Regions from separate parts of the Streptomyces sp. 3214.6 genome, predicted to be linked through region 2. Evidence: riboswitches for the same ligand, from Rfam matches in the RefSeq annotation. Region 2 holds a riboswitch; the other holds the start of a gene.
What was found. Region 2 has a riboswitch for cobalamin ahead of B5557_RS09915 (ABC transporter substrate-binding protein). Riboswitches for the same ligand answer to the same signal wherever they lie in the genome.
Positions count from the first base shown of each region.

Region 1 (4,254 bases), 1.1 Mb from region 2:
GGCCCTCGATGCATGCGGCGAAGCAGATCAGGTTGAGGAGGAAGCGGCGGCGGTCGGCCTGGGTCTCCAGGCGGTCCAGCTTCTCGACCTCGTTGATCCACTTGAAGCAGAACTCGGCCTTCTCGCGGATGGAGGGGATGTTCTCCACCGCGTCGAAGGCGGCCGCGCGGTCCTCCGGGTCGGGGAGGTAGGTGTCCAGGAGCGTCAGATAGAACTGGACGTGCACGGCCTCCTCGAACAGCTGCCGCGACAGATACAGCCGCGCCTCGGGGGAGTTGATGTGCTTGTACAGCGTCAGCACCAGGTTGTTCGCCACGATCGAGTCGCCCGTCGCGAAGAACGCGACCAGCCGGCCGATCATGTGCTGCTCGCCCTCGGACAGCTTCGCGAGGTCCGCAACGTCCGAGTGGAGGTCGACCTCCTCCACGGTCCAGGTGTTCTTGATGGCGTCCCGGTATCGCTCGTAGAAGTCCGGGTAGCGCATCGGGCGCAGAGTCAGCTCGAAGCCCGGGTCGAGCAGGTTCGTGTTACGGCTGGTCATTATTGGCAGGCCTCGCAGGACTCGGGGTTTTCCAGGGAGCAGGCGACGGCGTCTTCGGGCGCCGGCTGCTGAACGGGGACGGTGGCCCGGGCGGCGCGGGCGATGCGGGTCGCCGGGCGCGAGCGCAGGTAGTACGTGGTCTTCAGGCCCGACTTCCATGCGTACGCGTACATCGAGGAGAGCTTGCCGATGGTCGGCGTCTCCAGGAACAGGTTCAGGGACTGTGCCTGGTCCAGGTACGGGGTGCGGGCGGCGGCCATGTCGATCAGGCCGCGCTGCGGGATCTCCCACGCCGTGCGGTACAGGGCGCGCACGTCCGCCGGGATCCAGGCGAAGTCCTGCACCGAGCCGTTGGCGTCGCGCAGCGCCTCACGGGTGCGGGCGTCCCAGACGCCGAGCTCCTTGAGGTCGTTCACCAGATACGAGTTGACCTGGAGGAACTCGCCGGACAGCGTCTCGCGCTTGAACAGGTTGGACACCTGCGGCTCGATGCACTCGTACACCCCCGCGATGGAGGCGATGGTGGCGGTGGGCGCGATCGCCAGCAGCAGCGAGTTGCGCATGCCGGTCGCCGCGATCCGCTCGCGCAGCGCCGCCCAGCGCTCCGGCCAGGTGAACTCGACGCCGTAGTGGTCGGGGTGCAGCACACCCCGGGCGGTCCGGGTCTTCTCCCAGGCGGGCAGCGGGCCGCTGCGCTCGGCGAGATCGGCGGACGCCTCGTACGCGGCGAGCATGATGCGCTCGGCGATCCGGGTGGACAGCGCCTTCGCCTCGGCCGAGTCGAAGGGCAGCCGCAGCTTGAAGAAGACGTCCTGCAGACCCATCGCGCCGAGGCCGACCGGCCGCCAGCGGGCGTTGGAGCGGCCCGCCTGCTCGGTCGGGTAGAAGTTGATGTCGACGACCCGGTCGAGGAAGGTGACGGCCGTGCGGACGGTCTCGTCCAGCCGCTCCCAGTCGATGTCCCCGGCCGTGGCGTCGACGAACGCGCCGAGGTTCACCGAGCCCAGGTTGCACACGGCCGTCTCGCCGTCGTCCGTGACCTCCAGGATCTCCGTGCACAGGTTGGAGGAGTGCACGACATGACCCGGCTCGGCCGTCTGGTTGGCGGTGCGGTTGGCGGCGTCCTTGAAGGTCATCCAGCCGTTGCCGGTCTGCGCGAGGGTACGCATCATGCGGCCGTACAGGTCACGGGCCGGGATGGTCTTCTTCGCGAGACCGTCCGCCTCCGCCTTGCGGTAGGCGGCGTCGAACTCCTCGCCCCACAGGTCGACCAGCTCGGGCACGTCGGAGGGGGAGAACAGCGACCACGGCTCGTCGGCGTTGACCCGGCGCATGAACTCGTCCGGGATCCAGTGCGCGAGGTTCAGGTTGTGCGTACGGCGGGCGTCCTCGCCGGTGTTGTCCCGCAGTTCGAGGAACTCCTCGATGTCGGAGTGCCAGGTCTCCAGGTAGACGGCGGCCGCGCCCTTGCGCCGGCCGCCCTGGTTCACGGCGGCGACGGAGGCGTCCAGGGTCTTCAGGAACGGGACGATGCCGTTGGAGTGCCCGTTGGTCCCGCGGATCAGCGAACCGCGGCTGCGGATGCGGGAGTACGACAGTCCGATGCCGCCGGCGTGCTTCGACAGCCGGGCCACCTGGTGATAGCGGTCGTAGATGGAGTCCAGCTCGTCGATCGGGGAGTCGAGGAGGTAGCAGGACGACATCTGGGGGTGCCGCGTACCGGAGTTGAAGAGGGTGGGGGAGGACGGCAGATAGTCGAGCCGGCTCATCAGCCGGTAGAGCGCGGCGACCTCGTCCAGGGAGCGGACGCCCGCTTCTGAATGGGGCACAGTGTCCTCGGCAAGGCCGGAGGCGACGCGCAGCAGGAAATGCTGGGGTGTCTCGACGACCTTGCGGGTGATCGGGTGCCGGAGCAGGTAGCGGCTGTGCAGGGTGCGCAGGCCGAAGTAGCCGAAACGGTCGTCGGCGTCGGCGTCGACCAGCGCGTCGAGGCGGGCCGCGTGGACGCGCACGAACTCGGCGGTACGGTCCGCGATCAGGCCCTCGCGGTGGCCGACGGCGACCGACGTGGTGAACGACGTGACGCCCTGCGAGGCGGCCTCCGCGGCGATGCCGACGGTCAGCAGCCGGGCGGCCAGCTTCGAGTAGGCGGGGTCCTCGGAGATCAGGCCGGCGGCCGCCTCCGTGGCCAGCTCGCGCAGCTCCGCCTCGTCGGCCCGGGCGGACCGGCCGCGCAGGGCCGCGGCGGCGACCCGGCCGGGGTCGGCGTCGGGCAGGTCGGCGGTCAGCTCGGTCAGGGTACGCAGCAACGCGGTACCGGGACCGTCGGTCTCCAGCTCGGTGACTGAAGCCGGTTCGGCTGGCGCGATGGTCACGTGAGGCTCTCCCTCGCTCGGCGGTGGGCCTGGCGGAGGGCAGGGGGCAGCACACGAGCGCACGGGGCGTCGCGTCCACCGGCCCACTCCACGAGGCCCGGACGTCAGGGCACCCGGACCTGATGGGCCGGGCACGCTGTCGGCAGGTCCTCGGACTGACGCTCGTACGCGTATACGCACAAGTACACCGTTGCGGGACAGTTCCGGATTCGCACCGGATTCCCCTGCGGCGACAGCGAGCACGAGCATACATCTTGTGCTCGCCTGTCACGCCACCCCCAGATGTTGTGTCGGGGTGGTTTCAGAGCGTCAACTTACAGGTGAGGAGAGTGAAGTCGCTCAGCTCCGGGACGGGGTTCCAGTCCCGCTCGGGTGTACGGACGGGGCCGAGATGTCATGAGGTTGCCCGGGCCCGGGACGAAGGTGACTCCGCCGCCACGCCCGGGGCTCGTGACTTTCGCGACGCGGCGGCCGAGTTGCGGGGCGTGGCGGGAGTGATTCCATGGAGGTAGGCGTCGTCACCCTCGCAGGTCCTCCGTCCTGAGAATCCCTCTCGGAGGAGAACACACCATGACCAGGGTCGTCCGTCACACGCCCGGTAAGCAACGGCCGCGCAACGCGCCGATGGCGACGCTCGATCTGAGACGCGGCTGTCACCGCGTCAGGGGCGTCCTCCTCGCCCGCTGGCACCGTCTGGCGATGCGCCTGGAGGCCCGCCGCGGCGTCACCCGCCCCAAGAAATGGCGCCGATGGGTCTCCTACGCGAACCTGACCAGGCTCGTCTGGCTGATCGCCGTGCTGGCCATCGTCGCCTGGTGCGCGGAGGGCCTTTACATCGTGGCCTCCGGGCAGTCGACCGGCTTCGAGGACATGCGCCACAGGGGCGGACTCGACGCCGTCATGGGCCTCGTCGGCCCGGTCCTCACCGCCTCCGTCGCCGCCACGCTCTTCCTGTTCTGGTGGTACCGCTGGACCAAACGCCGCTACCTCGCCAAGGCGCGCAAGGATCCCCGCAAGTTGGTGCTCACCGCCGGGCACGACATCGCCGAGATCGTGGGCCGCGAGGAGATCGCCGAGGTTATCGCCCAACGACTCCGCGAACGCGCCACACGCAGGCCCTATCTGCTCGTCGGCGGCGTGGGCGCGGGGAAGACCGCCGTCCTGGTGCGGCTCAGCGAACTGCTGGCGGGGCAGAACGCGGTGCCCGTGCCGATCCGGCTGAGAGACGCGTCCGGCGGGGCAGACCTGAACTTCGAACGCCTGGCCAAGCAGCGCTTCGCCGAGGAGGCGCCGCACGGAGTCCTGGCCCGAGGCAAGAACGACCGGGTCTGGCAGCAA
Region 1 covers NZ_LT670819.1:3,344,153-3,348,406, reverse strand. The annotation lists gene B5557_RS14895 (ribonucleotide-diphosphate reductase subunit beta) at 1-541, opposite strand, end outside; gene B5557_RS14890 (ribonucleoside-diphosphate reductase subunit alpha) at 541-2,916, opposite strand; cobalamin riboswitch at 3,041-3,165, opposite strand; partial or broken gene B5557_RS45110 (GNAT family N-acetyltransferase) at 3,218-3,307, opposite strand; gene B5557_RS14885 (hypothetical protein) at 3,487-4,254, shown strand, end outside.
Region 1: linked by a shared signal. The riboswitch ahead of B5557_RS14890 (ribonucleoside-diphosphate reductase subunit alpha) and the one ahead of B5557_RS09915 (ABC transporter substrate-binding protein) in region 2 are both predicted to bind cobalamin.

Region 2 (4,254 bases):
TACTCCTCAGGGAAAGACCGGGGGGCGCTGCGAGCCTCCACGAGCGGCCCGCAGCGCCCCCTATCCAAGCCCTCACCTCTCACCGGTGGGGGCTTCGGCCTGTTCGGGGTCGTCCCCGACCGGGACGTCCCCCTTCGCGTCAGGGGCGTACGACGGTGGCGAACCGGATGTCGTGCGGCCCGCCCGGGTGCATCGCGGACAGCATCCGCTCGCCCTCTTCTGTCACCTCGTCCCGCTGGGTCTTGGTGAGCCGGCCGAAGGGCTCGATGACGAGCGCGTCCTGCTCCAGTTTCCACAGGCCCGCCAGGAAGCCGTCGACGAGGAGCGTGCAGTAGGCCTGGTTGCCCTGCCAGCTGCGGCCCCAGTACTCGGGCGGGACGACTCGGGTGCGGTCGGCGTGGGAGAGGAGGAGGTTGTCGAACTCGGGGAGGAAGCGCGGCGGGGCCGGGACCTGGGGGTCCGGGCGGGGGGCGTCGGGGAGGTCGAAGAGTTCCACGCCGTGCTCGTCGCGGAAGGTGAGCAGGTGGGGGCGGAGGCGTTCGAAGGGCTCTCGCAGTCGGGTCAGACCGGCCCAGGTCTGCATGTCCTTGACGGAGGCCGGGCCGAAGGCGGCCAGGTAGCGCAGGACGACGGCGTCCGGCGTGGGGGTCGGTGCGGCGAGCCGGCCGAGCCAGTGTTCGGCGGTGGTCAGCGCGACCTGCCCGCTCCTGTCCCACAGCCCGCGCGGGGTGACCTGGACGAGGGGCAGCCGGCACCGGGCGGCGACGGCGAGGGACTGGGGGTCGGCGTCCGGCCACTCCACGGAGAGGGCTTCGCGCAGTTGCTTCATGGTGCGCGGTTCGGTCTCGACGAGGTCGCGGGCGAGGACGGCGAGCCGGTCGAGGTCGACGCCGGCCAGGCCCTTGCGGAAGTACGTCAGCTCACGGTCGCGGGCAGGCTGGACGAACGGCCGCAGGGTCAGACAGTCATCGGCGGTGTGGGCGTGGATGGTGGAGCGCATGCTGACGATGCGGACGACCTCGCGGCCGGCCATCGGCGTCGACAGCTTCTCCGGGACGAAGCCGTCGAGGCGGGCCGCGAGCGCGTAGTACGGCGGCTTGACGTTCTGCGCCTGAAGTCCGAGCAGGTGTTCGATGGCGGCCCCGGCCGACAGCGACGAGGGACGCAGCAACAGCTGTCGGTCGAGGGTGGCGCGGTTGAGGGCGCGGGCGCCGAGCACGGGGGCCGCCGGGGACGTCGTCTTCGTCATGCAGGGCAAGTTAACGGGGAATGAGGACAGTTGCTGTCCTCAAGGCACCCGAGCCGGGTCGCGCTGGGGATGTCCCCCTGCCGGTCCTGGGGTGTGCCGGATCGTGCCCTCGTCGGCGGCGAAACTATCGTGCGCTCATGACGTCCAATCCGCGAAAGCACCTCACCATGGCACTCGGGGTCGCCGTGCTGCTCGCCGCCGAGGTGACCACCGCCGTCGCCCAGCCCGCCGGCCCCTCCCCCGCCCAGCAGTTGGGCGTCACCGGCGACGGCAGCCGAAGCGCCGTGGTCTCCATGTCCGAGGCACGCGGCGACGCGAGGTGAGTCGGCCGACGCAGGGCACGCTGCATCACATCGAGCTGTGGGTGCCGGACCTCGACCGCGCCGTCACGTCGTTCGGCTGGCTGCTGGAGGCGTTGGGGCACACCCTCTTCCAGAGCTGGAGCGGTGGGCGCAGTTGGCGGCTCGGGGCGACCTATCTGGTCATCGAGCAGTCCCCGGCCCTCACCGCCGAACAGCACGACCGGTGCCGCCCGGGGCTGAACCATCTGGCGTTCCACGTCGACGACATCGCCGTGGTCGAGAGGCTGGCTGCCGAGGCCGCGCAGCACGGCTGGCGCCTGATGTTCCCCGAGCGGCACCCCTACGCCGGCGGCCGACAGCACTGCGCCGCCTACCTGGAGAACGAGGACGGGTTCGAGGTCGAACTCGTCGCGAGTCCAGGACGTGCTGCCGGGGGGCTGTGGTAGCTTGCCGAGGCCAGTCGTACCCATGTGCGTATCCGTACGTGCGCGGGTCAGGGAATCCGGTGCGACTCCGGAGCTGACGCGCAGCGGTAAGGGCGACGGGCGGGGCACTGGCCACTGGAGCGTGATCGCGGTCCGGGAAGGCGCCTCGTCCGGGTGACCCCGAGTCCGAAGACCTGCTGGCGGCCCCCGACGCCGGAAGACCGCCGGGGGAGCACCGTACGACCGGGCTTCGCGCCAGAGCCCTCGACGCCGAAGGAAGTTCCGTGCCGTTCGCACGCCCCGTCCGTCCTGCCGTCCTCCTCCTGTCAGCCGCCCTGCTGCTGACCGGCTGCGGCGGCTCCCCCGCCCCGTCGGGCTCGTCCGACTCGGCGGGATCGGCGTCGGCCGGCTCCGCCGGCCGTCCGGTCACGCTCGACAACTGCGGTCAGCGGGTCCACGTGGACGGTCCTCCGCGGCGGGCGGTCTCCCTCAACCAGGGCACGACCGAGATCATGCTCTCGCTCGGGCTGGCCGACCGTATGGCGGGCACCGCCACCTGGACCGACCCGGTGGCGAAGGGGCTGGAGAAAGCCAACGCGACGGTGCAGCGGCTGGCCGACAACGCCCCCTCGTTCGAGTCGGTCCTGGACACCGAACCCGACTTCGTCACCGCGTCGTTCGCCTCCACTCTCGGTGAGGGCGGCGTCGCCACCCGCGAGCAGTTCGCGAAGGTGGGCGTGCCCACGTACCTCTCCCCCTCCGACTGCGTCGGCAAGGACAACGCCGGCGACGGCGACGGCTCGCGCACCGAGCCGCTGACCATGGACGCGGTCTACGGCGAAGTCACCGACCTGGCCAGGATCTTCGGTGTCGAGGAGCGCGGCACGAAACTGGTCGCAGCTCTGAAGTCCCGTGTGGAGAAGGCCACTTCGGGGCTCCATGCGCAGAACGTCAGCCTCCTGTACTGGTTCGCCGACTCCCGGTCCCCGTATCTGGCGGGCTGCTGCGGCGCGCCCGGCGTCATCACCCGTGAACTCGGCGCGAGGAACGCCTTCGACGACACCCACGAGGAGTGGCCTCAGGTCAACTGGGAGACGGTCGCCGACCGGGACCCCGACGTCCTCGTCATCGGCGATCTGAGCCGCAGGCAGCAGACGGCCGAGACCGCCGCGAAGAAGATCGCGTTCCTGGAGTCCGACCCGGTCACGAAGAACATGACCGCCGTGAAGAAGAAGCGGTACGTGCTGCTGCCCGGGCAGGCCATGAACCCGACGGTCCGGACCGTCGAGGGCGTGGAGAAGGTGGCGGCTGCGCTGCGCGCGTACGGCTTCGGGGGATGAGCGACGTCCTGTCGGCGGCAACCCCGGCCGCGGTCCGCGGGCTGCGTCGCGTGGCGCTGTGGACGGCCGGCCTCGCACTGCTGTGCGGGTCGGTCGCGGTGGCGATCACCATCGGCCCGGCCGACATCGCGGTCGGTGACGTGTGGGCGACGGTGGCGGCCCATCTCGGCTGGGGGCAGGCGGAGTTGACGCCGATCCGGGACGGGATCGTGTGGAATCTGCGGCTGCCGCGGACACTGCTGGCCGCCGTGTGCGGAGCCGGCCTCGCCGTGTGCGGCGCGGTGATGCAGTCCCTGCTGCGCAATCCGCTCGCCGACCCCTTCGTCCTCGGCGTGTCGTCCGGGGCCTCGACCGGCGCGGTCGCGGTCGTCGTACTCGGCGTGGGCGGCGGTGTCCTGTCGGTCTCCGGGGGCGCGTTCCTGGGCGCGGCGCTCTCGTTCGCGCTGGTGCTGCTGCTCAGTCACACCCTCGGCGGCACCACGGACCGGGTGGTCCTCGCCGGCGTGGCCGCCATGCAGTTGTTCTCCGCGCTCACCTCGTTCATCGTGATGACGGCCGCCGACGCGGAGACCACGCGCGGGGTGCTGTTCTGGCTGCTCGGCTCGCTCGGCGGGGCCGGCTGGAACGATGTGGGCGTGGGTCTGGCGGCGCTGGTGGTGACGCTTCTGGTGTGCGCCGGGTACGCCACGACACTGGACGCGTTCGCGTTCGGGCAGGACGCCGCCGCGTCCCTGGGCGTGCATGTGGCACGCACCCGGCTGGTCCTGCTGTGCACCACCGCCCTGCTGACGGCCACCCTGGTCAGCTCGGCGGGGGCGATCGGCTTCGTCGGCCTGGTCCTCCCGCACGCCGCCCGCGCGTTGACCGGCCCCGGGCACACCCGGCTGCTGCCGGCCACCGCGCTGGCCGGGGCGGTGTTCCTGGTGTGGGTGGACACG
Region 2 covers NZ_LT670819.1:2,215,297-2,219,550, forward strand. The annotation lists gene B5557_RS09900 (winged helix DNA-binding domain-containing protein) at 140-1,249, opposite strand; gene B5557_RS09905 (hypothetical protein) at 1,387-1,572, shown strand; gene B5557_RS09910 (VOC family protein) at 1,569-1,997, shown strand; cobalamin riboswitch at 2,022-2,174, shown strand; gene B5557_RS09915 (ABC transporter substrate-binding protein) at 2,261-3,316, shown strand; gene B5557_RS09920 (FecCD family ABC transporter permease) at 3,313-4,254, shown strand, end outside.